Regions from separate parts of the Psychrilyobacter piezotolerans genome, predicted to be linked through region 3. Evidence: riboswitches for the same ligand, from Rfam matches in the RefSeq annotation. Region 3 holds a riboswitch; each other region holds the start of a gene.
What was found. A riboswitch is a leader RNA that binds a small molecule or an ion and turns the genes downstream of it on or off. The one in region 3 is predicted to bind cyclic di-GMP.
Positions count from the first base shown of each region.

Region 1 (12,921 bases), on a different contig from region 3:
TAAAGGAGAGAAATTATGAAAATAAAAGATATATTTAAAAATAAAGATACCGTAATCTCATTTGAGATTTTTCCGCCAAACAATAAATTCCCCATAGAAAAAATATATAAAACCATCGATGAACTGGCAGAGTTAAAGCCGGATTATATAAGTGTAACATATGGAGCAGGAGGAACCACCCAGGGCAGAACCGTTGAGATCACCAATAGAATCAAAAATATAAATAAGATAGAAACCATGGCTCACCTGACCTGTATAGGGGCTACCGAGGAATCTATAAATGATACTCTGAAACAGTTAAAAAATAATGGAATCAAAAATATATTGGCCCTGAGAGGGGATATTCCCAGAGATGAGATCCATAATTCGCATTTTGCCTATGCCAGTGATCTGGTAAAACACATAAAAAAAGAAACGTTTTTTTCTGTGGCCGGTGCTTTTTATCCTGAGGTGCACTTTGAAAATAATGACCTGCTGGATCTTTTTCACCTGAAGACAAAGGTAGAATCCGGAACTGATTTTTTAGTCTCACAATTATTTTTTGACAATGAAGATTTTTATGCATTCAGGGAAAAAACCCAGAAATTAAATTTAACTGTACCCTTAGTTGCAGGGATATTACCTGTGACAAATTATAAACAGATTCAAAAAGTAAGGAAACTGTGCAATGCAAGGATTCCCAGGAAATTCCAGGCCATATTGGACAAATTCAAAGATAACCCAAAAGCATTGGAAGAAGCTGGAATAACCTATGCCACAGAGCAGATCATTGATTTGATAGCTTCCGGGGTAGAAGGGATCCATATCTATACAATGAATAAGGTCCATGTAACCAGAAGAATCTTGGAAAATATAAAATATATCCGGGAAGGAATTAGGGAGGCAGAGTAAAATGTCTATTCTATGCAATAATAATTTGAGAGGGATAGCAGAATCTAAAGACAGCGGCATCATCTTTAAAAATAAAGGTGATACTGCAGGAAAAATAAAAATAGGAATTATAAACTTAATGCCCTTTAAAGATGAAGTAGAATCCCAGTTTTTTAATATCTTAGGCCGATATAATCTGGAGGTAGAGATCGAATTTCTGTACCCGGATAACCATATTTCAAAAAACACCTCCATGGAATATTTAGAAAAAAACTATATCCCGCTGAGTAAATTAGAGGAAAGGAACTATCAGGGATTGATTATAACAGGTACTCCCATAGAGAATATAGAATTTGAAGATGTGAAATATTGGAATGAATTAAAACCTGCCTTTAATTTGAATATTCCCAGCATCTATATCTGCTGGGCCAGCCAGGGAGCACTATACCATCGTTATAAAATTTTAAAACATCCACTAAAAGAAAAGATGTTCGGGGTTTTTAACCATAGAGTCAATAAAAATAAGTTGATCCAGTTGGATGAATTCCATGCCCCCCATTCAAGGAACACCTACAACAAAAAAGAAGATATCCTAGGAGCAGGACTCATGATAATCGCCGAAAATAAAAGAGCCGGAGTGTATATGGCAGCTACAAAAGATTTAAAAAATATCTATATCTCAGGACATGGTGAATATCAAATAAACAGGCTGGATAAAGAATACCGGAGAGATAAAAAAAATATTCCCGAAAACTATTATAGGGATAACGATCCGGATAAAGAGATATTGTTTACCTGGGATAAACACAGGGATATTTTTTATAAGAATTGGCTGAAGATGATAACTGTATAAATACGATAAGAAGGAGGCCTGATAAATATGGACATAAAAGATCTTTTAAAAGAAAAAATAATGGTTTTAGACGGTGCCATGGGAACATCTATACAAAACTATAACTTAACCGAGGAGGACTTCAGGGGGGAGAGGTTCAAAAATTTCCCTTCTAAATTAAAGGGGGCTAACGAACTCCTCAACCTGACCAGACCTGATATTGTAAAGGAGATCTACAATAGTTATATAGAGGCCGGAGCAGATATCATAGAAACCAATACCTTTAACGGCAACACCATATCTATGGGGGATTATTCTCTGGGAGATTTGGCATATGAAGTGTCTTTGGAAGGAACCAAGCTGGCAAAATCAGCGGCTTTAGAGACCGGAAAAAAAGTATGGATAGCAGGATCAGTAGGCCCTTCAAATAAAAGTATAGGTCTCGATTCGTCGGAGATCAATTTTGATGAATTAAAGGAAGCCTATAAGAAACAAATCAGGGGAATCCTTCACGGGGGTGGAGATCTCCTCCTTATTGAAACTATATTTGACGGTTTAAATGCAAAGGCAGCGGTTGTCGGAGCAGAAGAGATCTTTTGTGAGGAAGGTAAAACTCTTCCAATTATGATCTCAGCCACAGTGGATAGATTCGGGAGACTCCTGTCCGGGCAGACCATGGAATCATTGGTTATTTCCCTGGACAGAGACTCTATCCTGTCCTTTGGTTTGAATTGTTCATTTGGAGCTGCTGAGCTCCTGCCCCTGATTCATAGACTGGGGAAATTTACCCATAAACCGATCTCCATATATCCCAATGCCGGATTACCCAACGAAGTAGGGGAGTACACCGAGACTCCTCAGGAAACGGCAGAAATTTTAAACGACCTCATAAGACATTCTGGAATAAACATCATAGGAGGATGCTGCGGTACAACTCCTAAACATATAGAGCTCATAGCAGAGGCAGTAAAAGATCAAACACCTCGAATTTTGAGGGAAAGATCTTTAGAATTTAATATATCGGGAAATGAAGTCTTAGATGAAGAGGGATTTTTAATTGTAGGAGAAAGAAATAATGTAGCAGGATCCAGAAAGTTTGCAAGACTGATAAAAGAAAAAAAATATGATGAGGCTCTGGAAATTTCAAGAACCCAGGTCAAGGCCGGAGCTCATATCTTGGATCTCAACCTAGACGATGGACTGATAGATTCCAAAACAGAGATGAAAAAATATATAAAACTGCTTTTATCTTCTGCTGATACTGCTAACATTCCCATTATGATCGACTCTTCTGATTTTGAGATAATAGAGGAAGGATTAAAAAACCTTCCATCTAAGGGAATTGTCAATTCACTCAGTCTCAAAGACGGGGAAGAGGAGTTTATTAGAAAAGCTGAAATAGTAAAAAAATATGGTGCAGCTCTGGTAGTCATGGCCTTTGATGAACACGGTCAGGCAGATACCTTCACAAAAAAGATAGCAATTTCCAAAAGATCCTATGATCTGCTGCTGGGAATAGGTTTTTCTCCTGCTGATATTATCTTTGATACTAATATTTTAACTATCGGAACGGGGGAAAAAACAGACAGGGATTATGCAAAAGATTATATAAACTCCATAAAATGGATAAAAGAAAATCTGCCCCATGCCAAAACAAGCGGGGGACTCAGCAATGTTTCATTTGCCTTCAGGGGAAACAATCCGTTAAGACATGCTATTCATCAGGTATTTTTGAGATTAGCCAGAGAAAATGGGCTGGATATGGTGATAATGAACCCTGCAGAAAAAACAATTGAGATAAAAAAATCTCTGGAAGATAAGATCTGCAGTTTAATAATGAATACAGAAGATGTCTTAGATTCATTGTTGGATGAACAGATAGAAAAAATTATATCTCCTAAAACAGCAGAAAAAGAATCCGATCCAAGGGTTCAGATTACAGATAATCTGATTAACGGGAATAAATTAAATTTAACAACCCTTATAGACCTGTTGTTAAAGGAGTATTCTCCCATCTCAATAATACAGGATATATTGATGGAAGGGATGGAAAGAGTAGGAGAACATTTCAATAGCGGAAAGTTATTCCTGCCCCAGATAGTTAAAAGTGCTGTGATCATGAAGGAGGCCGTAACTTATTTAACCCCCCTGATTAAAAATGAAAAAATTAATATGGAGCACAGGGGAACTATTGTTATGGCAACTGTAGACGGCGATGTCCATGATATCGGGAAAAATATAGTAAAAACAGTTTTAGAATGCAACGGGTATAAGATCATCGATTTAGGAGTCATGGTTTCTATGGATAAGATAATAACCGCAATAAAAAATGAAGAAGTCCATGGCCTGGCCTTAAGCGGACTCATCACCCCTTCTCTCCATGAGATGGCAAGGGTAGCTAAAGAGATGGCAAATGAAGGAATAAATATCCCCCTTTTCATTGGAGGAGCTGCTACATCCAGCCTTCATACTGCCATAAAAATAGAACCCAATTATAGGGGTCGTGTATTTCATCTTACAGATGCTTCCAATACCGTAATAGTACTGGATAAAATCCTGGGAGGAGACCTGGAATATAAAGAGGCTGTATTAAATTCACATGAAAAATTGAGAAAGGCCTATAAAAAAACTGAAGAAGACAGGTCTTATCTGAGTTTAGAAGAAGGTTTTAAAAAAAGGGAAAAAATAACCAACAAGGTAATAAAACCGTCCAAAACAGGAGTTTTCGATATAAAAATCACTGTTGCAGACATAGAAAAATATATCCACTGGGATATATTTTTACACGATTGGAAGGTAAAAGACACCTTTAAAGAGGAAGATATTTTAAGGGAGGCTGAAAAATATCTAGAAATATTGAAAGATAAAAAATTAAAAATATCTGCAAGGTATGGAATTTTTAATGTGGAGAAAAGACCCATGGATATTTTAAAAATTAATGGTCTGGAACTTCCCATGGTGAGAACCCAGCAATGGGAAAGTTCACTGTCCCTGGCAGATTTTGTAGAAAATGAAGATTATATAGGTACCTTTGCAGTATCCATAGATACTGTATCCGGGAAAACAGAATATGAGGATATCATGTATAAATTACTGGGAAACAGACTGACAGAGGCTGCTGCATATTATTTAGAGACTAAAGCAAGTGAGGTAATTCAGGTTAAGATAAGACCGGCAGTAGGTTATCCTATTTTACCCGATCACTCCATGAAAAAAGAGATCTTTGATCTTATGAATATCTGGGAATTAGGAGTAACCCTTAGTTCCACTTATACCATGACACCTGTTCACACTGTCTGCGGTCTGCTGTTTTTCAGCGAAAATGCCAAATATTTTGATCTGGGAAAAATTGATGAAAATCAGATAGAATCTCTGGCGGAATTCAGAAAAGTTGATTTTAACAAAATGAAAGAAAATTTAGGTATTTCTATTTGTTAATAAATAGGATTCCTCCATTAAATAAAACCAGGGATTCCTAACCGGAATTCCTGGTTTTTATTTAGATTTTCCTAGCCTTACTTCTCCCTTAAGTCGCATCTTTTATCTCATTGTTTTTTCCATATAAAATCTCCTAACTTACTCCTTCTCTTTCTCCCTATTCAGGTTTGCATTTAAAATTGACTTCTTTCAACATATACATTATAATTTACGAGCACTTTCCATTAATTTTATATTAAAATTTAATTGAAAAAAGCTGTTGTGGAAAACAAATTCATTTTAATAGTTACAATAATCGTTACTTTTATTGGTTTCATTATAGATGAAACCATGACAAAGAAGGATATAACAAAAGGCAGCAATGGAAACATTGTATAATTTTACAATAGATGATGAATGGCTTCAGATAACTCAATAAAATTAAGTTTTTTTTAACTGCAACAATTTGACTCTATCTTTATACATTAAAAAATGGACAAATAATAAAACCGTATGTTATATTTAATCTTAAGGTAATAAGAGAGATTTTTAGTAACAGATTCTCCTAAAAATTATATCTTATCTATAAAAATTTTAAATAAAACAATTTAATTAATTCCTCGTGATAATCCGAAAAGGCAAAACAATGGAAACACTGTGACGCAAAGCTAAAGGGCCTTAACTATTCTTATTATGGCAGCCAGTTATCGAAATAATTTCAGAGTCAATGTAGGGAATTCTAAAAGATTATCTTTTAGTATCCTTTTTTTTTTGCAAATATATCTTTTTGAAAAATTAAGATAATAAAAAAAACATATAAACTAGGAGGAACATTTAATGAAACAAAGGTTCAAATTACTGTTAAGTTTGACAATTTTTTCTCTGGGAACGGCAGTCTATGGCCAGGGAGACACCTTGTTAAAACATGAGAAAGGTCTGATCTATAAGATTACAACGTATATCTTAGTTATAGTTATCATATCTTTACTGGCAAAGTACCGATGGATAAAAGACCTTTATCAAAAAGCATACTTTGATGAACTCACCACAGCTAAAAACAAGACCAGGTTCAGAAAGGAAATGGGAAGGTTAAACTTTGAAAGTAACAGAGGGCTGGGGATGTTTTTAGACTTAGATAACTTTAAGCGGATAAATGATACCTATGGTCACCATATGGGAGACCTTGTTCTCAGGGAAGTGGTGAAAAGGCTGCATAAAATATTCGATCACAACAGTATCTATAGATTGTCTGGAGATGAATTTTTTATACTGCATAAGAATATCGAAGAAGATGATATAGAAAAAAAAGCAGCGGAAACACTTAAGGAACTGAGAAAACCTCTGGAAATATTAGGATCAACTCTGAAAGTTCACGGGAGTATAGGGATCTGCCCTATTAGCCCAAAGATAAAAAGTACCTCGGAATTTCTGCACAGAGCCGATGTAGCTATGTACACAGCTAAAAAAAATGGGAAGGGGACCTTTGTAGTGGCAGACGACCAGATGATAGAAAAATTTGACAGATATCGTCAGCTGGAAAAAGATTTCATATATCACCTTGAAAACAAGGAAATTTTCCCATACTTCCAGCCAAAGGTTGAACTTGAGACTGAAAAAATAGTGGGGGTCGAAGCCCTGGCTCGTTGGATCCATCCAGAGGAGGGCTTTATACCACCAGGAGTTTTTATCCCCATAGCTGAAAAAAATGAGGTGATCGCCGATCTTGATTTTCTCATTGCAGAATCTGCAATAAAATCATTAAAAACCTGGATAGAAGAGGGGATAGTTGGAGATGACTTCAATTTATCCTTTAATATTTCAGTTAAAACTTTAGAAGGCCTGGATGTGTATGACCACATCGAAAATATGTTAAAAAAATACGGTGTTCCAGGGAATAGAGTACAGATAGAAATAACGGAAAGTATCTTTATAAACAACATCCAGAAGGTGCTCTACGAGATGAACCTCTTAAAGGAACGTTTGGGTATTTCAATAGCTTTAGATGACTTTACAGCGGGACATGCATCCCTGAAAGGGCTGGGAGTTTTAGAAATAGACACACTTAAGTTTGACAGAAGCCTCCTTCAGATAGTCAAAGAAAACGTAGATAAGGGGCAGAGGATATACAGCACCCTAATTGATCTTTCAGACGATATGGGATACATATCTGTTGCCGAGGGGATAGAGGACGCAGCTGAGAGTGAATTTTTGAAAAAAGAGGGAGTCAAATATGCCCAGGGGTACCACTTTGGAAGACCTATGCCTGAAAATGACTTGGTTGCGGTCCTGATAAATGAAAGGTCGGAATTAAAACTTAAAAAAAATACCTGCAGTGAATCGGAAATAGTAGCTTAGGTAATATTTACATAATATTGGGAGGAAAAATGATTAAACTTAACAGGAAATTTCTATTTTCTTTAATGTTGGTTTTTATTAGTTTAATAGTTCAGGCCACAAATTATATATCTTCAGGTATCTATTCTGAGGATGAAATCAATTATATAAAAAGTCTGCAAAATTCTGGAATACGGATGGGGGTTCATACAGGAAGTCCTTATATCGATCTTGAAAATCCCGATGACAGTTTGGTATATAAATATAAAGATCTCCTTGAAGAGTTTTTCCATATGGACGTTAAGGTGGAGACGGATTCCTGGGAAAATCTTTATGAAATGCTGGAAAGGGAGGAGATCGATCTTCTGCTTAACTTTACCCTGTCTGAAGAAAGAAAGGATAAAATTAACCTATCCATTCCGATACACAGCGACAAGCTCTATGTTATCACTACAAATAAAAATATTCCTTTGAGATCCTTTGATGATCTGGAAGGAAAGGAACTTACAGTTATTTCTCCATCTGCATACAGTGAGTATTTGAAAAAGTTTAAAAGGGAAAAGAATTTAAATTTCAGGTTAAGAGAGGTCCATGAGACTGCTGAAGGTTCTGCCTCTGACTATATTGTCGTTTCCAAGGAAGATATCTATGATAAAACCGAACCTATATTTGAATTAGGAAGAATAGACCCAATTGGATTGGGGATAGCAAAGAGCCAACCCATGCTGAAATCGGTAATCGACAAGGCACTGGAGTTTTCCCATAGAGAAAAGTTTTTAAAGCTGCTGGAGTATGAAAAAAACAAGAGGAGAAAGAGAGTTTTTCATAATTTTTTAAACCAGCAGGAGATTGATTATTTGAACAATAAGAAAAGTCTTAAGGTGATTTTCCAGAGTGATTTTTACCCTACTTCATATTATGATGGAGCTCAAAAAAAATATGACGGATCCTTCGTTCAAATGATGGAGGAAATCTCACAATTTTGGGGGATACCCCTGGAAGTTTCAAATGAAAATTTAAATAGTGAGGAAGCTGATCTGAGAGGGATGCTGTTCACTGAAGAAAGAGAAAATATATATAAATTTACCAAGTCATTGACCTACAAGGATATCCTGATTGTGGCTGCAGGTCCAAAAAAGATAGGAGTTGAGAAAAAAGTAAATAAGGTTGGGGTTGTAAAAACCGATATCTCAGCTGCTTCAATCCGAAAATACCTGCCTAAAGATACAGAAATAACTGAATTTCCCCACTCTCAAACCATGGTAGATGCCTTGAAAGATAAGGAGATCGACAGCTGTGTTATGGATGCCGATATGTTCCGTTACCTGCAGCAAGCGCGGTTTGATATTAATTTTTATAAAGTAGATATTTTAGATAAGCTACCCTTTGCAATAGCAGTAAAAAAAGATGACGAAATCTTAATTGGCATATTAAATAAGGTAATGGATAACTTCTTAGACTATAAGAGGGTAGAAGATGAATTTTTAAGTGAGATGTCTTTTTTTAAAACGATAAAAGCAGATGAGCAAAAAAAGAATAGAAAATCTCTTTCTCTGGTGATCTCATTATTCGGTTTTTTCACAGCAGCTTTTTTTACTGGATTTAAATACAGAACCAATAAAAAATTGAAAAATTTAGCCTATTATGACCACCTTACTACAGCCTTAAACAGGGTAAGCTTTAAGGAAGCTATGAATAAGATAGACTTTAAAAGAGACAGGGGTCTGGGTATGTACATAGATCTCAATGACTTTAAGGTGATAAACGATAACTATGGACACCATGCAGGTGATATGATCCTCAAAGAGTCAGTTTCCAGACTTCAGAAAATATTTTGTAAGGATACCGTCTACAGGCTGGCAGGAGATGAATTCTTTGTATTTCACAGGGATGCTTCTGTTGATGAAGGAATAAAGCTTGCCGAAAATGCCCTGGCGGAGCTGAATAAGTCAATAAATATCCTGGAAACAACCTTTAATATAGGTGCAAGTATAGGGATATGTGAGCTCCATGAAAAAATTGATAATATGGATTATTTTCTACACAAAGCAGATATAGCCATGTTTGCGGCCAAAAAGAATGGAAGCGGGTCTATAGTTGTTGCCAGCAAGGAACTGGTAAGGGAATTCGAGGAAAGTAAAAATCTGGAAAGAGATTTTAAGGTAGCACTGCAAAAAAATGAGATTATTCCTTATTTCCAGCCAAAGGTCAATCTGCAGACAAACAAAATAATTGGTTTAGAAGCCCTGGCACGTTGGGTACATCCCCAAAAGGGCATTATTTCTCCAATTACCTTCATCCCCTTGGCTGAGGAGATCGGCTTGGTATATAAGTTGGATATGAAAATTGCGGAACTCACCATAAAAACAGTTAAAGATTGGCAGGAAAGAGGGATTATAGATAAAGGTTTTAAGGCATCCTTTAATGTCTCTGCACAGACCTTTGGTGAAATAGATGTATATGAGCAGATAAAGTACCTGCTGGATAAATACGATGTACCTGGAGAAGCTGTTGAAATAGAGCTTACAGAAAGTGTATTTATAAAGAAATTCAGTAAAATACTTGGTGAACTAAACTCCATTAAAGATAAGCTGGGTACATCAGTGGCACTGGATGATTTTACAGCTGGTTATTCCTCACTGAGGGAGCTGGGGAAGTTAAATATAGATTCCTTAAAATTTGACAGAAGCCTGCTGGAGTCGGTTAAAGAAAATTCTGTTAAAGGTAAAAAAATATATCGTACCCTCATAAGGCTATGCAGCGATATGGATTATATTTCAGTGGCTGAAGGGATAGAAGAAGCCAGTGAAAGTGATTTTTTAAAGAAAGAAGGGGTTACCCATGCCCAGGGATTCTTTTTTGGAAAACCTATGCCAGAAAAAGACTTTGTTAATCTATTGAATAAGGGATTGTAATAAATCCTGCTTACTCAAAAAGGATCACAGATGAGCTTCTAAGTTCATCTGTGATCCTTTTTTTCTACGATCTTAACTATTCCGCTGGATCCGTCAACTTCCAGTAAATCTCCATCCTTAATAATTTCTGTAGCCTTATGGATGCCGCTTACACAGGGAATTCCATATTCCCGAGCTATTATTGCCCCGTGCTGGAGAGGTCCGCCGATTTCCATGACCACCCCCGATGCATTTACAAAAATAGGAGTCCATGCTGGTTCTGTAGCTCTGGCTACTAAAATTTCTCCTTTTTCCAGGGATTTTTCATAGGGAGAATTAAGTACCTTGGCTCTGCCACGGATAACTCCAGGCGAGATAGGATCTCCTGCCAGATCTCCCTCTTCCGATTCCCTTATATACCTGAATATCTTCCCCCGGCTGTCTATAATCTTCGGCCAGTCTTTAATGTGTTCCCTGGTTTTTCGTAATTTCAGATTTTTTTCAATTATACCCTGTAAATTCTCTTTATTGTTTTGAGCCTCCCTTACCTGCTTTATAGTCAGATCAAATATCTGATCTTTGAATTTTAGTCTTCCTTCATCTTTAAACTGCCTGCCTATTTCAAGGGCCACCTTTCTGAGAGCATCGTTGATTATCACATAGAGATATTTAGGATGTTCCCTATACCCCATGGTTTCATCGTATATCCCCGCATATTTAATAAACTTTTTCTTTTTTCCTAATTCTTTTGCTTTCTCCAACAATTTATTGTAGGCTTTTTGCTTTCTTTCCTTTACCGTCAGCACTACATTATCATGGATATTTAATGCCTTCAGCTGGATAAAGAATTTTTCCGGATTTTCGTAGGACCGGGGGGCTGCTATATCTATCTCCTTAAATCCCCTGGCTCCGTATCTGTGGATATACTCCTCATAAAATGCCGTAAATTCTTCGGAGAATTCATTTCTAGAAAGTTTTTCTGCAAACTCCTTCCCCGTTGATATCTTTTGAACCTCATCAAAAGAAGCCAATCTTAACATCTCACGGCCCATTTTACTGGTTGGATTCCCCTGAAGATCCATACTTAAAGAGATGATTTCATCATCCAACCCCATCCCCTTAAACATCTTCTTTATCTTAGAATAATTGGATATTCCCAGCATAATTATATATGCCGGTTTTATCAACCCTTCAAATTCTTTAAAAACTTCATCTACTACCACATCAAAGGGCCGGTCATTTTTTACCTTGGTTACAGCATATTGATATACCTCTTCCCCCTTATCCACATATTCCTGAAGTAATTTTTTTTCCTTATACAACCCTTTTATAAAAAATAAACTCATATTAAATATTTGCCTCAATATAGCTTTTTTTACCCCCTTCATTTTGGGAGTTAATGTTTCAGCCTCATATTCTTCCTTTAAATTTATACTTTCAAAGATCATCCTGGTAGGTTTATCATAATTCCCCCATAACTGGGTAGTTCTATTTCCTCCCATGAGTTTTAAATAATTGGATATATTCATATACTGTCTGCCGTGGATATTTATTACCCCTCCATCTTTACCAACAGGCATTACCCCGCCCTTGGCAGCATCTAACATCTTCCCCCATATTTCTAAACCCAGGATAGAAATATTTTCTGAAAACCCCTGGGTTAGTACAGTCAAATCCAGATAGAGAATCTTTCTTTCCCCCGGTTGTGTCATCATCTCCTCATAGATGGGCAGATAACTGGTTACGGGACGAGCCTGTAATAGATAAAGTTCCCCTTCTGCCATGGCCCACTCTATATCCATTGGGAAACCGTAATAATTTTCACATTTTGACACAAAATCCGACACCAAAAGGATCTCTTCATCTGTCAATGCTGGAGCATTCCTATCTTCGTTTTCTCTTTCTACTATGCCACCATCTTCTTCTAACCACAGCCCTGTTTTCTTTTCCGCAATAGTCTTTTCTATTATCTTTCTCTGAACCTTTTCTACAACATATGTATCCGGTGTTACCTGCCCGGATACAATGGTTTCTCCCAACCCAAAACTTGCATTGATATATGCCTCATCATAACAGTTATTCTGCGGATTCAATGAAAATGCTATCCCGCTGATTTCAGAATATATCTGTCTTTGAACTATTACTGCTATCTCAGGATTTTCTATGGATATCCCCTGTATTTTTTTATATTCCACCACCTTTGTATCCAGCATAGAAGCAAATGCTGTTTTTATGGCTATTTTTAAATTATCTGCAGTTATCCCCAGACTGGTCTCATACATCCCGGCAAAACTAATCCCTTCCAAATCTTCTTCGGGAGAAGAAGAACGAACTGCAAAAATAGAATCTTTTGCATACCTCTTTTTTGCACCTTCTAAGATCTTCCCTTGACCTTCTTTAAATTCAAACTTATCAGCTATTTTTTTTAATTTATCACAGCTTTCCCTGGAAGGATTTTTTAAAAACTCCTCCCATATTTCATTTTTTTTTAGATCTTCTGTCCAGGGAGTAAAAAATTCCACAGTCAGAATAAATCCATCGGGTACATTTAAACCAATCCTTGTACTCTCTATC
Region 1 is NZ_QUAJ01000003.1:136,617-149,537, reverse strand. Features, by position in the region: gene metF (methylenetetrahydrofolate reductase [NAD(P)H]) at 16-891, shown strand; gene DYH56_RS02950 (homoserine O-acetyltransferase/O-succinyltransferase family protein) at 893-1,723, shown strand; gene metH (methionine synthase) at 1,751-5,140, shown strand; cyclic di-GMP riboswitch class I at 5,747-5,831, shown strand; gene DYH56_RS02940 (putative bifunctional diguanylate cyclase/phosphodiesterase) at 5,957-7,474, shown strand; gene DYH56_RS02935 (EAL domain-containing protein) at 7,504-10,368, shown strand; gene DYH56_RS02930 (PEP/pyruvate-binding domain-containing protein) at 10,413-12,921, opposite strand, start outside.
Region 1: linked by a shared signal. The riboswitch ahead of DYH56_RS02940 (putative bifunctional diguanylate cyclase/phosphodiesterase) and the one ahead of DYH56_RS15205 (lectin-like domain-containing protein) in region 3 are both predicted to bind cyclic di-GMP.

Region 2 (12,921 bases), on a different contig from region 3:
AAACAGCAACTAAAGAGGTGGAAAAGAGGAGGAGTTAAGATGTACAAGATAAATAGAAATGAGTGTATAGAGTGTGGATTTTGCAGCAAAATTTGTCCTAAAAATGCTATTGTTGAAAATAAAGAATTTGGATATGAGATAACTAATATTTGTATTAATTGTGGACTCTGTGCCAAAAAATGTCCTGTAAGTGTTATTGAGAGGGTAGAAGGGTAAGGAGTTTAATATGTCAAAGCCCAATAACTCGAACCTTTCAACATCTACCTTTCCCTATTTCCGAACCTTTATATTTTTTTATAAATGTAAAATAGATTACAAAACAATAGTTTTATTTCCTGTATTCTTTATGTAATAAATAAAAAGGGGGGGATTAATTTTTCCCGGCATTAGCTATCGGAATAATTGCCTTTGCAGCATTTGCAGTGATTACAGCGGGAATAGGAATACCCTTTGTATTTTCTCAGGGAGTAGATCCGGCTATTGCAGGGGCATTAGGACTTACAGCAGGATACTGCGGGACACTGCTTACACCAATGGCTGCCAATTTTAATATAGTTCCCGCAGCAATTATGGATATGAAAAATAAAAATGGTGTTATTTTAGCCCAGGCACCGGTGGCAATAGCAATGCTGGGGATCCATATTGTACTTATGTATTTTTGGGCATTTTAAGGAGGAGAAAGATGAAGTTACTTATTACAGGATTTGATCCATTTGGAAATGAGATTATAAATCCGGCCTGGGAAGCGGTTAAACTTCTGCCGGGAAAGATAGAAGGGGTAGAAATTATTAAACTTCAAGTACCTACAGTTTTTAAAGAATCTATAGATATTCTTTTAGATGGGATAAAAGAGCACAAACCGGAAGTTGTAATCTGTGTGGGGCAGGCAGGGGGAAGGTACGATATCTCTGTAGAAAGGGTGGCTATCAATTTAGATGACGCCAGAATAAAGGACAACAAGGGAAATCAGCCCATAGATGAGCCTGTATATCAAGATGGAGAGAATGCATATTTTACAAGTCTCCCAATCAAAGCCATGGTGGAGGAGGTAAAAAAAGCAAATATACCTGCTTCGATTTCCAATACTGCCGGAACCTTTGTATGCAACCATATAATGTATGGTTTACTCTATCATATAAATAAGTTTTCTCTGGTAAAAAGGGGCGGGTTTATCCATGTACCTTTTATACCACAGCAGGTGCTGGATAAAAAAAATATGCCCTGCATGGATCTAAAGTCTATAGCTAGAGGATTGGAAGCTTCCATTAAAGGGATATATGAAAATACTGAAGATTTAAAGATATCAGGGGGAAGAGAATTTTAACTTTATCAATTAAATTAACTATTATTGACATTTTTGGTTAGGTATAGTAAAATATGCATTGGATGATGGTACGATATCGTACTAGTTATGTGGTGTATTTTATTAAATGGAGTTGATAATATGGATTTTAAAGCTATTAGAATTTTTGAGGAAGAGGGAAAATTTATCCCTAAGATTGTTAAAAGAAATATAGGGGATCTTCCAGAGGGAGATGTAGTTATCAAGGTCATCTATTCGTCCTTAAATTATAAGGATGCATTATCCTGCTCTGGAAATAAAGGTGTTACAAGAAATTTTCCGCATACTCCGGGAATAGATGCCGCAGGAACAGTTTATTCATCTGAGAATTCTGATTTTAAAGTTGGAGAGGAAGTTTTTATCACAGGATATGATCTGGGGATGAATACAGATGGAGGATTTGGTGAATATATCAGGGTTCCATCCAGCTGGATAATAAAAAAACCTAAAAATTTGAGTTTAAAAGAAGCTATGATCTACGGAACAGCAGGTTTTACATCGGCACTGTCTGTCTATGAATTAATTTCAATGATAGAACCTGAGGACGGACCAATCCTTGTAACTGGGGCTTCTGGTGGTGTTGGAAGTCATGCCGTTAAATTTTTAGTTAAATTAGGATATGAAGTAGTGGGTGTTGTTGGAAATGAAGAAAAGAAAGATTTTTTATTAAGTTTAGGAGCTCGTGAAACTATAATTAGGAATGAATTTAAAGACCTGTCTAATAGAGCTATGTTAAAACAAACTTGGGCAGGTGTAATTGATACAGTTGGAGGAGATCCCCTGTCTATGGCTATCAGATCCCTAAAGTATGGTGGAGCAGCAACTACTTGTGGAAATGTAGCGGGAGGAGAGATTCCTCATATGAATGTGTATCCTTTTATATTGAGGGGAGTACGCCTTATAGGAATCGATTCTGTTCAGTGTCCTAAAGAAAAAAGGGAAGAGGTATGGAATATCCTGGCTGATTCCTGGAAGGGAGACCAATTAGAAGACGGAATTCAAGAGGTTTTATTGGAGGAGATGTTAGAAAAAGTACAGGATATGTTGAATTCAAAGCTGATTGGAAGGGTAATTCTAAAGCATTCAAGTTAGATTGCAGACTATTATAATCATTGAATAAATTTAAAATGACTGTTTAATTATCGGTCATTTTTTTGTTTTTAAGTATTTTTTTAGGGAAAATACTCTTTATTAAAAGTGTAATGTATTATATAATTAACAGAGTATTTTATTAATTATAATAAGGGAGGTAGGGATATGAAGTCTAAAGAATCGTTAAAAATTGTTATATATTATACATTATTCAGTTCTTTATGGATATTGTTTTCCGATAAGCTGCTTTTTATCCTGACCCAGGATTTATCGTTGTTACATATTCTAGGTAATTTTAAAGGGTTCTTCTTTATTATTTTGACAGCTTTTATATTGTTTGAAATGATTAAAAAAAGTTATTCTAAAATTGAAAATTTAAACGAGCAGCTGCAAAAAACCATTATCGAATCACAAAATAACCAAAATCTGTGTATGGAAAAAAACTTGGAATTGAATAAAATAAATAATACTATGGGTGATTATTTCAATCTTTCTTTGAAAATGCTGAGTCCCATTGAATATAAAGATGAATTATTCATTTTAGAGATCTTTAAAATTGGATTTAGGGTAGCTCAGGAGAGTGATTTTGGGAGTGCTTTTATTGTAAAAAATAATAAATTAAAATTTATTGATTCTAGAGGTTTTAGCTTAGAAGAGTTACAAGAGATGTCTGAAGATATAAATCTTTATAAATTTTCAGAACAAAATATAATTTTAAATAAAAATTGTGAACTTGATATCCAAAAAAAGTTAAAAAATAAAAATGCATCCTTAACCCAGGTAAAAGAATCTCTCTATGTTGGAGTATTTAAGAATGAAAAAATTATCGGGGGATTTAATCTGGATATAAGTAAAAACTCCTCCAAACATTATTCCCGTGAAACTATAAATAAAATCCAGGTGATTCAGCAGCTTTCAAATGGGTTTTATAAGATAAAAAAATCCAGTGACTATAAGATGATGCTGCAAAAGGATATTGTCCAGTCTTTTATTACAGCTTTAGAATTTCATGATCATTATACAAAGGGTCATTCTGAATCGGTGGCATCATACAGCGTTAAAATAGGAAATTCATTGGATTTGGATGAAAAACAACTGGATGATCTGTACTGGGCTGCAGTTATGCATGATATCGGAAAAATAATAATCCCCAGTGAAATTTTGAATAAAAAAGGTAAATTAAGTGGTTCTGAATATAAAATTATCAAAGAGCACTCCCAGATGGGATATAAAATAGTATCACAGAGTGATACTCTAAAAGATATCTCTGAGTGTATTTTATATCACCATGAAAGATGGGATGGAAAGGGTTATCCCAAAGGGCTCAAGGAAGATGAAATTCCCCTGTTATCTCAGATTATATCTGTGGCAGATTCGTGGCATGCTATGACATCGGAAAGGGTGTATAAAAAACAACTGACCACAGAAGAAGGTGTAGGGGAACTCCTAAAAAACAGAGGGACACAATTTTCTCCTGTAGTTGTAGACGCATTTATAAAAATCATTGCTTAAAAGGACAGCCATATGAATATAAAAAAAAAAGTTATTAAAATATCAATAATTAGTGCATTGATTCCAATATTTTTTTTAGGAACTTATGGATATTTTTTAGTTAAAAATAAAATAGATGAGAGTGAAATGGAAAAGATAGAACTCATGTTCCATTCCCAGAAGTCTGAATTTAATTTAATTTTTAATAAGTCTAAAACCTTATTGAATCTAGCTGAAATCTTAGTCAGTGACTATGATGAATTAAAGGGTGATAAGCAGAATTTAAACCTTATGCTGGGTAAAGTCGCAGCTGATAATACAGAGATTAAAAATATATTTTGGGGATCCGATAAAGGAAGGATCTACACATCCAATACAAATCTTCCAATAGATTATGACCCGAGATCACGACCCTGGTATATAGGGAGTTTAAGGTCTAAAAACAATAACTTATCCACCATAACCTATGAATTTATGGATGGGAAAAGAGGAACAACTATAACAAAAAAAGTTTACAGTAAAGATGGAATTTTTAAGGGTGTTATTGGATTGGATCTAAACTTTTGCGGCCTTGAAAAGAAATTAAAAGAGTTTGCATTGGGAAAAAAAGTAACCATATTCATAGTCGATAAATTTGATTCCATTGTTATAGACTCAGAAAAAAATAATGAAAATTTTTTGTTGATCAGAGAGTATATGGAAAATCTCTTCCCTGTTAAGTTTTCCAAAGGAAATTATTATCTGAGGGATGTAGCATTATCAACAGATATTTCACGCATAAAGATAGATACCCCCAAGGGAGCCGTAATTTTTATCAAAGAATATATTCCCGAGTTAGAACTTCTTATGATTGGAGGGGTCTATGAGCATGAATTGACTGAAACAGCTCATAAAATAATTATATCTGGTTTATTATTTACATTACTGGGACTTACAATCACCTCGATTATTGTAAATAAATTTATTAAAAAACTGGACAGCCATATCAAAATTATAAATACTTTGATAAGGGAGATTTCTCTTGGAAATTATAAAAACGATGAAAAAAAACTTTTAGAATTTATATCTGAAGACTCAGAACTTAATGCAATAAGAAAAGAAGTTGAAGTACTTCAGACCAATATAGAAAAAAGAGAACTTAATTTAAAAAACAGTGCCATAACCGACTGTCTTACTGGTGTATATAACAGGAAAGGGTTGGAACTCTGCCTGTCAGCAGCAAAGAAGAAATATGAACTATTTGATGACTATAATTTTTCGATAATTATATTTGATATAGATGATTTTAAAAAAATAAATGATACCTATGGTCATATATTTGGAGATAAAGTTTTAAAATTAATCTGTAAAATATTTATAGAAAATACCGATAAAAATGATCAGATATATAGATATGGCGGGGAAGAATTTATAATCCTTGTTCACAATGTAAATCGAAAGGAAGCATTTAGAATAGGAAATAGGCTGAGAAAAATAATAGAAAAATATGACTTTATACTTACTTCAAATTTGGAAAAACTAATGAAAATAACCGTAAGCGGCGGAATAGCCGAATATGAGAGGGGACTGGATATAGAACAATTTATAAAAAAAGCAGATGTGCTGCTTTATCAGTCTAAAAACAGCGGTAAAAATAAAATTATCTATTAGCCCTGTAAAAATAATAATATCAAATTAAATAAATCTACAATTTTTATTAAAATTACTTAAACAAAAAAAAAGAGGCTCTAATTAATTAGATGCCTCTTAACCATAAATAACCTATAAAGTCTGCTCCATCTCATACCACACAGCTCCCCCATGGGTAGAAGCTGAAATTCCTATCTTCTTATATCCCATTCTTTCATACATTTTCATAAGATTTTCCTTACAGAGTAGAAGGATCTTCTCCTTTCCCATCTTCTTAGATACCTCAATAAATTCTTTCATCATCATCTTAGCTATTCCTTTTTTTTGATGAATAGGATCCACAGCTACTGAAAAAATAACTATATTTTTCCCTCCATCTTCATGACCGATGAGACCCTTGAACTCTTCATCTGTTATGTCTTCCTGATTGGTAGAACCACTATTTATATGGGCTGCTATCTTCCCATCTAACTCTCCTACTATAAATCCTTCTGCAAATTTTCTTAACCTTATTTCTATATTTTCCTTACAGGCTGCTTCATCCTCTGGAAATGTTTTCCCTTCCAGGATAAAACAAGCTTCAACATCTTCCAATCTTCCATTTCTAATCTTTAATTCCATATGATCCCCCTGCTATTTTAATTTTTATATGAATAAATAGGTCCACTGTATATATTTTTTAATAAAATTATAGCATATTTTGTATCAAATAATTCTATAAATATTTTTCAGCCAATTCCTTTGCTGCTATAATTCCTTCCTCTGAAAGCCTTTTTGTAGGCTGTCTGCAATACCCTGCATCTACCCCTTGAGTTTTCATAATCTCTTTGATTGTCTGGTATAAGCCGTTGGCCAGGATTCCCTCTATCAAGTCATTGGTTGTATGCTGTAGTTCTCTGGCTTCCTTTATTTTTCCTCCTTTAGCAAGGGTGTATATTTGTTTTGCTCTTATTCCATTCACATTATATGTACTTCCTATTCCGCCATCTACATGAAGGACCGCAGCCGATAACATCATCTCATCTAAACCTGCGTATATAAGGTGGTCTGGGTATGCCTTTCTAAGTCTTTCCAGAAGGAAAAAATCTCCATGGCTAAACTTTACTCCTATTATTTTTTCATTTTCAAAAAGTTCGCCAAATTGATCCAGGCTGAGATTTACTCCTGTTAAAGATGGTATGAAATAGATCACCATATAATTTCCAGTGGCCTCTATAATTGTATTGTAATAGTTCTTTATCTCCTCAAAATCAAATTTATAGTAAAAAGGAGTTACTGCTGACAGTGCGTCATACCCCAGATCGGTGGCATATTTTCCAAGCTCCACAGCTTCTTTTAAATTTACAGATCCCACCTGTGCCATAAGTTTAACCTGACCCCTTCCTTCATCCATGGCGATATAAAGAATTCTTTTTTTCTCCTCTGTAGATATCATGAAATTTTCCCCTGTACTTCCGCCTACATATAAGCCGTCTACCTCCATCTTGTGGATATTATGTCTGATAATTTCTCTGGTTCCATTTTCATTTATATTGCCGTCTTCATCATATGCCACCATTAATGCTGAATAGATACCACCTAATTTTGTTTTCATCTTTACCCCCTATATATATTAAAAAATTAATCCACAAGTTTCTCTTACGAACATCTATATTAAGTATCTTATAACATTTTTGATTGTTATCAAAAAATGGTTCCCTTCCCTTCTGATTTTCCACCTGTGCTTCTTAAAAATTGTACAGAGATGAGTTTCATTTATTCGTTGGTAATATTGAGGTTGAGAGGGAAAAAACTTAATCCATGAGAAGGACTAAAGGTCCACCAGAAAGACTTTTAGTCTATCTGGTGAACCTAGATCTTAGAAGATATAAAGTTATAGCAATTTATATTTTAAAATATTGAATAATTGAATTAATTATTAATCTAACTAAAACCAAAGGCTAATTAGAATACCCAGATAATATAAACCATCAGTTATTAATATAATCAAATTAAAGGTAAAATTTTTTTAATTTTCCTCGAAAATCCTTTCAAAATTTTTATGTTTTTTTATAAAAATTTTAACTATTTCAGGGTCAAAATGTCTGCCACTTTCAGATCTTATTATCTCTATAGATTTTTCATGGGTAAAGGCTTTTTTATAAACCCTTTCCTGACGCAATGCATCGTATACATCTGCCAAAGCCACTATCCTTGCTTCAATTGGGATCTCTTCTCCTTTTAAACCTTTTCCATATCCCAGACCATTCCATTTTTCATGATGATATCTGACTATATTTAAAGCTACCGGACTAATATCCAGATCTTTCATAAGATTATATCCTATTTCCACATGATTTTTCATTGTTTCAAATTCTTCCTCTGTCAATTTCCCGGGTTTTTTTAATATATTATCAGGTATCCCTATCTTTCCCACATCATGAAGGGAAGCATATAATCCTATTTCATTTACAAAATAATTCGGCATTTTAAGTTCTTCAGCCAATAATTCTGAATATTTGTTTAATCGTTTTATATGTGCACCTGTATCTTCATCGTTGAATGTATTGGCATTTTCCAGAGTTTCAACCAGACCAATAGTTAATTTTTTTAACTTCATAGAAGTGTTTTTAAATTTTCTTAAATGATTATAAACGAAACTTAGCAGGAGAATTGAAACTGCGGAGATAACTATAGATAATTTATAATCTTTTGCTATTTTTATTTTTTGGATAAAAAATTTATCTTTATCTTCTTTTATTCTATAAGAAAATTCATTGTTCAATGAATTTATTAAAAAATAAAGGGTTTTATCTTCTTTGGGTATTCCAAAACTTAACTCCAGCTTATCCTGGATAGTCCCTGCAACCTGCAGATCTCTTATACTATATAATTTTGAAAAATAATCAATTTGCTGCAATTCCCCTATTAAAATATCCGCTTTTTTAGAACTTACTGCTGTCAATACTTCTCTTATATTTTTAAACCTTATTAAATTATTCCCTAATCCTTTATACAAAAGATACCTTTCAATAAAAGAATTTCTTACTACAGCAATACGATATTTTTTTAGATTATCAAAATACGGGACGTAGCTTTCATCACTACTATTAAAAATCAATAATGGTATCTGGGTATAAGGTTCTGTTATGAGTATTTCTTCATTTTCAGATATTAATTCTTCCCCATTGACACTCAGTATAAATGGGTCTACATCAAAATCTATATTTTCTCTTTCAAACTCTATTTGTATTCCCAATATTTTATCAATTTCATAGAAGTAATTATTTAAAAATCCTTCTGGGACCTTATTTTCATTGATATAGAAAAGCTGTGGAAATTCTTCAAAGGAAGGAAGAAAAACCTTTATTTTTTTCCTGTTTTTAATATATTCTTGAATTTCATTGGATATCTCCAACTTATTTTTCGTATAACTCAGTGTTTCCTCATGAAAAAACTTCATTGTCAGATCTTTATTATCAAAAATTCTCTCTATAATATCTAACAAAGGCTGAAATTCTGCCTTTCCTCCAGTATAATAATCCGTTTTAATAACTTTTGAAAAATAATTTAATTTTACATTATTGTTTGGCGTTTTGACTAAATATTTTAAAGCCTCCTGATAATCTTCGATATAAACATCCGCCTCTTTAGACAATATAGCTTCTACAGCTTCTTTTTGATTTGGTTTAGAGATCAATGTAATTAGGTTCCCGTATTTCTTTATAATTTTATTTTTTATCTGGTCTCCCTCTTCATAGACAATTTTTTTTCCAAAATTATCTTCTTTAAAATCAATAGAAGGATAATCTTTTCTGGTAATCGCAACTCCATCTAATTCAACAGGTGTATCTATATACTCATATTCTTTATTATTTCTTTTATAGTCTTCTACACCCATTACTATATCAGGAATCCCCAAATCTACAGAACTCTCAAATATTTCAGTATCTTCATCGATTATGTTAAAACTAAGTCCTGTGTTTTCTTCCAATACTTTAATTATATTAGGAAAAACACCCTTTCTTTTTCCCTTTGAATAATAATTTAATATCCCTCTGTCCTTATCCAAATAAATCGTTATATTTTTATTTTTATTTGCTGTAATCCACTCTTTTTCATCTTTATTTAATGGAATATTTAAATTTTCTATCCCATAAATAGAAACACTCAATAAAATAAAAATTGAAAATAATAATTTATTCATAAACCACCCCTTTTTTTATTCATTATTAATATTTTAAAGCAAATAAAAAAGAGGCTACATTGTAATTATACAAATAGCATACCTCTAAAAAAGTTGCGGCAACTGGCTGTCATATCTTAAGAGACTTAGACCCTTTAGTTTTGCGTCACAAAATTTCCCCTGCTCTGCCTTTTTCAGAATTATTCCCTGGATTATATATATTTTTACTTTAAACAAAATATTATAACTTTATTATCATAATAACAGAATAGATTAAAAACTTCAAATAAGGATATTCTTTATAGACTATATCTGACACACCTACTTTATATTTACCGTAGATAACATTATCCTAAAAATTCTTCTCGATACTTTAAATCAGTAGGGGAAAAATATAGCTTAAAGTTTAAATTTGTGGTACAGTATGCCTAAATATATAGTTTGGGAGGAGCAGCATTATGAATATAGGATATCTTTTGATGATATCATCAATGATTATATGGGGAAGTATCGGGATATTTGTACGATATATTGATCAGCCGCCAGAGGTTATAGTCTTTTTCAGAGTATTTATAGCATTTATAGTACTTGGAATATTAAAATTTACAAAAAAGAAAGATAGCACAAGCAATAAATTGTCTTTGAAAGAATATTTAATCCTTTCTATGAGCGGATTATTTATTGCTCTCAATTGGTTTTTCTTTTTTCGGGCAATTAAAGTTACAACTATTGCTTCAGCAACAATGAGTTACTATGTAGCCCCTGTTATCGTAACTATACTTTCTGTTTTTCTGTTAAAGGAAAGTATCAATAAAAGAACTTTAATTGCTGTTGGACTAAGCTTTTCGGGGATAATTTTAATGACCCTGATGGGGTCTCAAAAAGGCAGTAATTTTAGCATGACAGGTGTGGGGTATGGGTTGATCGCGGCATTTTTTTACGCCTTAGTTACAATCAGTGTAAAAAAATTGAAAGATGTTCCATCCCATAAAATCAGTTTATTTCAAATGGGAATCTCCTCCTTGATCTTTTTTCCTGTGATCAAAAATATGAAGAGATTCAATACCCTGTCTTTAATCTTAATGATTATAGTGGGGGTCATCCACACATGTATAGCATTAAACCTCTATTTTGAAGGAATAAAAAGAATAAAAGTTCAGCATGTGGGAGTTTTATCCTATATAGATCCATTGGGAGCTGTTATATTAGGAGGAATATTTTTTAATGAAATGCCAGGAATCCCAACAATTATAGGAGGGGGGATGATTTTATCGGCCACCTATCTAATTTTAAAAAGAAAAGGGTAAAATTAAAAGGACTAAAATTATATTTCTAACCAGTAAAAAGAGAGCTGTAACAGCTCTCTTTTATTTTATAATTTTTTATTAAATTTGATATATCGATACATATATTGTAACAGGTTACAATATATGTAACTTTTTTTTAATTTTTAAAACTATTTACAAGGGTAGATATATGATATATAGTTAATTTATAAGCATTTTGATTCCAAAGTGGACATAAGAGCATCTATTGTCATAATTAAATTTGAAAAAAAACAATTAAAATCAGTATTTAAAGATTTAATATAAGCACTGTTTTCAATAGATAAATTCAGAAAAGAATTTTGTTGTATAGTATTTTCAATATTACATGTAAAAGAGATAACTTTTATATCATTTTTTATACATTTGTTTAATTGCTTTACAGAATACTTCGTTTCTCCAGATTCAGAAATAATAATAGCTAAAGGAGACTTTGTATGAGGTGTTTCTAAAAGTTCTAAATGTTCATTTACAAATGCAAGATATCCATGCTTTGTTAAGCGCTCTTGAAAATAACGGCTTATAATTTTTGAAAATCCATTCCCCATTATGTAGATAGCTTCATTAGAAGATGTTTCTAAGATTTTTTTTAACTCTTCCAGTTTAGTATGGTTTTTTTCAAAATAATTTATAAATTCATGATTTTCATGATTTTTGGAAGTTAAGCTTTTAAAATGATAAACCATATCCACAAAACCTTTTAAGTTCATTTTTTTAGCAAGATGCATGACTACAGATGTAGAACAAAAACAATCTTTAGCAACTTTACGAACCCCATAGTCTAAAACATCATCTAAATTTTCTAAGATATAAGTTAAAACAATCTCTTCAGATTGAGTCAAAGAATATTTACTAACTAATTTACGTATACTGATACTCATAATAATTCACACCTTTATAATTCATAATTGTAATTATACATTAAAAAATCAAAATAAAAAAGGAGAAAAACATGTTAATAGAAGGAGTATTTTTATCGAAGTTTCCAGAAAAAATTATACACAGGTTTCATGTGGAGGATGCCAAGGAAAATATAACTATTTTTTTAAAAAACTGTATATTTGAACATGTAATCGCCGTATTGAAAGATCCAAAGGGTAGAATAAGGGGGACATTTACCTTAAAAACCTACAATAGAGTTTATTCTATTTTTAAAGAATTTAATAGAACTTCGAATTTATTTAAAGAAGGGGATCTGGATAAAGGGGAATGGACATTAACTCTCATAAAAAATTATGACTGTCGAGGAGAATATTCTATAGAAATACTAGAGGATATGAAAATTTACCATGGGGATGATTATAGGAAAATTCAAGAAGTCTCAACAAAAGGAGAAAAAGGATGGTATTTTGGAGAATTGCATTGCCACACTAATTTTTCAGATGGAAAAATATCTCAATTAGAGGTCTACAATGGATATAAAGAAAAAAAATTGAATTATTTATTTATAACAGACCACAATGTCATATCTAACAAAGGGATTAATAGGGATTGGAATCTTTTTTCAGGAACAGAGTTGACCTTGGACAATAAAGGGCATTTCAATATATATGGAGTAGATCTTATAGATTATGCAGAGTTATTTAAAGAAAATCTGGATCCTTGTGAAAATGTAAAAAGAATTTTATTTGAGGTGAAAGGCAAAAAAGAGAGTCTGATCTCATTAAATCATCCATTTCAAAATAGTACAGGATTAAAATACAATTTACCCATGGAACTTTTTCATACAATTGAACTCATAAATTGTCCCTATAAAGAAAAAGAAGAGATGATAAATAAATCTATTTTAGCTTTCGATTATTTATGGAGTAAGGGATATAAGATTTTTGGAGTAGCTGGAAGTGATACACATAAGGGTATAAAAGGGTATAAGACAA
Region 2 is NZ_QUAJ01000006.1:38,588-51,508, reverse strand. Features, by position in the region: gene DYH56_RS04740 (4Fe-4S binding protein) at 1-38, shown strand, start outside; gene DYH56_RS04735 (4Fe-4S binding protein) at 40-216, shown strand; gene DYH56_RS04730 (5-oxoproline transporter, DUF979 family subunit) at 393-671, shown strand; gene pcp (pyroglutamyl-peptidase I) at 683-1,324, shown strand; gene DYH56_RS04720 (YhdH/YhfP family quinone oxidoreductase) at 1,445-2,434, shown strand; gene DYH56_RS04715 (HD-GYP domain-containing protein) at 2,600-3,946, shown strand; gene DYH56_RS04710 (sensor domain-containing diguanylate cyclase) at 3,959-5,575, shown strand; gene DYH56_RS04705 (GNAT family N-acetyltransferase) at 5,687-6,175, opposite strand; gene DYH56_RS04700 (N-acetylneuraminate lyase) at 6,270-7,148, opposite strand; gene DYH56_RS04695 (HD domain-containing phosphohydrolase) at 7,563-9,740, opposite strand; cyclic di-GMP riboswitch class I at 9,835-9,919, opposite strand; gene DYH56_RS04690 (DMT family transporter) at 10,178-11,026, shown strand; gene DYH56_RS04685 (MurR/RpiR family transcriptional regulator) at 11,212-11,925, opposite strand; gene DYH56_RS04680 (CehA/McbA family metallohydrolase) at 11,997-12,921, shown strand, end outside.
Region 2: linked by a shared signal. The riboswitch ahead of DYH56_RS04695 (HD domain-containing phosphohydrolase) and the one ahead of DYH56_RS15205 (lectin-like domain-containing protein) in region 3 are both predicted to bind cyclic di-GMP.

Region 3 (4,774 bases):
AACTCTGTTTTATCTAATATAATTCCATCTACCTTATTCGTATCTGTTATTACTATATCTTTCAATGTTGTATTTCCTGTATTTGTTAAAGCAACTGTATAAGTTACGATATCACCTACTTTTGTATATTCCGTTACAACCGATTTACTATCTTTATCTGTTATTACCGGAGTATTACTTACAGTAAATTCATTTCTTTGCATAGTCTTTACCCTGACTTCTGCTGCAGCATATAGTAGTTCAACAGGGTTGCTATCCTTTTTTGTTGCTACTACTGCTGCTGTTCTTATTACACTTCCCTCGTCAATGTCTGCCTGAGTTACCTGCTTCGTTCCGTAGGTTACAACACTCTTTCCCGCTCCAAGCTCAATCCATGTATCCTTTTCAAGGGTAATATCCGATACCAGTTCTTCATCTGATATATTTTTACCATCTTTTAATTTAATATCGATAAGGTCTTCACTTCCAGGGTTTGTTATTGTTATTTTATATTTAATAGTATCCCCTAGTTCATAAATTTTTTCATCTACAACCTCTTTCTCTATGTGTAACTTATAATCATCTGTTGGAATAGTTCCTCTGACTTCAGGATTACGAATTTTATGCTCATTCATCCACTGCCCTGTTGATGAAGTAAATCCAAAATAAGCGTATCTTCCTCCCAAATATTCCTGTACAATATCCCCATGATAAGTATTTGTATATGTCGTCATCCCGTCTTTAAAGGTATATGTAAATGTTTTAGATAAAGCATCCCAGTCAAAGGTAACCTTATGCCATTCCCCGTCTTCCATCTCAGGTATTGCCTGATAGAAGTCATTACCTGAAAATGCTGAACCATTTATTGTCCCAATTTTTCCTTTAGCTATAAAAGCAATATGATCTTTTATTAAATCTCTCTCTCCATCCTCTTTAAGAAACTTTGGATCATAGCCGGGATTTGTATAGGTATCAAATTTAACTCCAAAGGATTTTTCAAATATTTTTGGCGACCCATAATTATCATAACCTATATATTGTCCAGCTTCTCCATAGTTAACATATTTATAATCCGATGATTTAAAGGCAAAGGCCATCCCGTCTGCCCCTATATCAACATTGTTGTGATCATCGATATATTGAGGTGCCATATTTAAACCAGGATATATTTTTTTTAGACTTTCAATGTCCTGTATTCCTTTGCTTCCTAAACAAATTTCATATTCAAAATGAAAATCTTTGCTCAAATCAAACATATTCCGTGACCAGACTGCACCTACTTTACCACCTTCATCAGGAGTTATTCTTACCTCACTCCCGCTTTTCATGGCAGACTTATAATACAAAAAATTACTGTAATTTCCGTTAATTTCCATCCCCCATAACTGCATCGATATAACTAACCAAAACAATAAAACTATTTTCTTCATCTTTCCTTCTCCCTTGTAAATTCAATATTTTATTTGATATCTATCCTTAATTTTTTCTTGTAAAATTTAAAAAAAACTTAACATTCTACGAAAAACAACCTAACAACCGTTTTTTTATATAAAAAAATACAGACCTCGAAAGATCTGCAACTGGCTGCCATTTTAAAGGCCCTTTAGTTTTGCGCCACAGGATTTCCCCTGCTTTGCCAAAAATATTTTTTAATTCAAATTTAATAATAAATTATATAACATTATATAACATTTCCATGAAAAATCATAATTATTTTTTGTTAATTTTTGTTGATCTTTATTAATCTTAATTAATTTTTGTTAGGTTTAATCATATTTTATATATATATTAATTGTGTAATATTTTTCTAAATAATATGTAAATATCGTAAAAAATAAATTTACATATTAAAAAAATGAGTTCTATATTTTACAGAACTCATTTTTTTCATTTCATTTTAAATAGTATCTACCGCAGGATAAAATCTACCTCTGCTTCTTCTTTTCCCACTATCTTTATCAGGAGTTTATCCGGAACTCCTATGATGGTCTGTCCCGACCTCTCTATCCACCCCTGCTTGACACATAGTTTTCTGGGAGAATATGAGGAGGTTACCCTTATCTTATTGTCTTTTAATTTTATTCCTACTCCTCCAATATCCGTATCGACATAAAAGTCTTTCTCTGCTTTTTGGAGTTTGTATGTATATTTTAATTTATTATTTACATATATTTCAGCTCTCTCTGCCTTAGTTTCCTTAATATTGTAGACATTAATGCCTAAAGTCAAAAAAATCCCTATGATTAGCCCATAGATTATTAGGTCTCCCCTTTTAAAATACATCTCTATTCTCCTATTTTTTCACCCATATATACCTTGGTTTCATAGCCATTTTTTGTATTTTTTAAAATATCGTCATCTATCATAACCTTACCCTTTTCAAACAGTAAGAGTACCGAGGAACCTCCAAAGGTGAAATACCCCTTTTCCTCTCCCTTTTTAACATGGGTATCAGGAGTATAAGTCTGCTCGATCCCTCCTACCATGGTAGCTCCTATCTCTGAGATCAAAACATCCCCGTATTCACTGGTTTCCAGTGTAGTTAATTCCCTCTTATTTTCACAGAATACTCCAAAATTTTCTTTTATTGCATAGGGTGATACAGAATAATAGTATCCGTCTATCTTATTTCTACTGCCGATTTTACCGTCAGCCGGAAAGTGGTATCTGTGATAATCCGCAGGAGCTAGCCTGACAATGATCATACTACCGCCTTTGTATTTTTCCAGCAGCTCTTTATTATTCAGATATTTTTCTAAACAAAATTCACTTCCTTTTACGAAGAATTTATCCCAGTCATTGATCTTTTCAAACCCTACCGCCTTTCCGTCGGCAGGAGACACCAATCCGTCCTCTATCTTTCTTGCATTGGGCTTTAGTTTTCTATAGAAAAAATCATTAAATGAAGTAAAATCTCCTACTTTTTTTTGAGATTCATTCATATCTATATGGTTGTTTTTTACAAAATCCTCTATCTTATTGATTGATTTTTTCTGGTCCATTAATTTTCCGTAAAAAGAGGAGAGGCATTTTCTCTTTACCAGCAGCTCCAAGGGCAGTTTTCCAAATGGATTATGGTATAAAAATTTCAAAAAATTTTCTCCCGGAACATTTTCTACCAATATCATATTGGTTTTTCTATCTATATATTCAATCTTATCTAATTTCATATTATATCTCCCTGTCAACTTTTATATTTTAATGGTTATCCTATATATTATATCATAAAATATATGTATTTAGAAAATCTGCTTTTCTTATGATAGTTTTTAAGGTTCTCTGCAACAATTTTAAAGGAATTATCGTTTTTTTTAGTAATTGGATAGTATGAAATAAAATAAGCTAAAGTAAGGAGGAGGACCTTTGAAAAATAAAGTACTTATGCCATATTTAATTGTAATAGCCATAACTTTAACATTGATATCCTTAGATATGCCATTTCCAAAAGTAGAAAATCCAACAGCCTGGGATATCATAAGCGAACTTTTAATCTGTATCCAACCTTTAATATGGATATGTTTTGGAAAAATTGCCTTTAGAAAAATTTTTATACGTAGTTTATATGTAGGTGGGTCCATTATATTTTATACAGGTGCATTACAAAATGTAATGGATGAAATATATGAGATAGAAGGGTTTCTATCTCATATAGACAAAGTTTTAATGCCCATTGGACTAATGCTGATATCAATGGGAGTTGTTTTGTCTGTTTTAAATGAAAGGAAAGATAATTTCTATATTTCACAAAAAAGTATAAAAGATCCATTGACAAAATTGTACAACAGACGTTATTTAGAAGAAAAGTTAGAGTCTATATTAAATGAATCGACTGAAGTTAATCATGAAATATCCATAGCCTTTATTGACATTGACAATTTTAAGAAAATTAATGATACAGTGGGTCATATAAAAGGAGATGAAATTTTAAGATACATAGGTAAATTAATAAATGGTTCCATAAGAGAATCAGATTATGCCTTTCGGTATGGTGGAGATGAATTTTTGATAGTATATCAAAATACAACTGCGGAAATAGCTTTAAAAATAACCGAACGGATTAAAGATAATTTTAAGAAAAATATTTTATTTCATAATTACAACCTAAGTCTGAGTTCAGGTATAGCATCCTATCAAAGGTCTGAAAATTATAAGGAGTTTATCAGGAGAGCAGATCAAGCGATGTATAAATCTAAAATTAACGGTAAGAATCGAACAACCCTAGCTGCTACTCCTTAAAGGAATCATCAAAAATTGTTATATTTTATATGCTTATTTCATTTTTATGGATATTATTTTCTGATAAAATTCTATACACGATGGTTAAAGATGTTGAATCCTATAAGTCACTCCAAACTTATAAAGGATCAAGATTTAGATAGTTTTTTAACAAAAGCTGATAAGGCCCTCTACAAAGCCAAAGAAAATGGAAAAAACAGATATAGTTTTTAGTGGAGTAGAGTAATCTTAATGATTATTCTATTTTTTATTATCTAGAGAATTTCAGTGCTGGCGTTGAAGATATTACAATATTTTTGCAATTAAATATGAAGAAAGGCTTTCAGAATATCTATTCTAAAAGCCTAACTAGTTTAGTAATTAAGATTTGAATGAAAACACAAAAGTTGTTACACTCCCCTGTATTAAATATTAAAATACGGTAATAGATAATTTTACTTCCTATTTTTTACATTATACTAAAACCTTTGCTGGATAATATTTTTGTTTTTATGTGCTAACGGGTCCAATGAATCTATTTTTAAAATAAAGTTATAGTCCGCGATAGCTCCATTGTAAT
Region 3 is NZ_QUAJ01000051.1:66-4,839, forward strand. Features, by position in the region: partial or broken gene DYH56_RS15205 (lectin-like domain-containing protein) at 1-1,409, opposite strand, end outside; cyclic di-GMP riboswitch class I at 1,552-1,627, opposite strand; gene DYH56_RS15210 (NusG domain II-containing protein) at 1,888-2,262, opposite strand; gene DYH56_RS15215 (phosphatidylserine decarboxylase) at 2,265-3,149, opposite strand; gene DYH56_RS15220 (GGDEF domain-containing protein) at 3,343-4,215, shown strand; gene DYH56_RS15225 (tetratricopeptide repeat protein) at 4,674-4,774, opposite strand, start outside.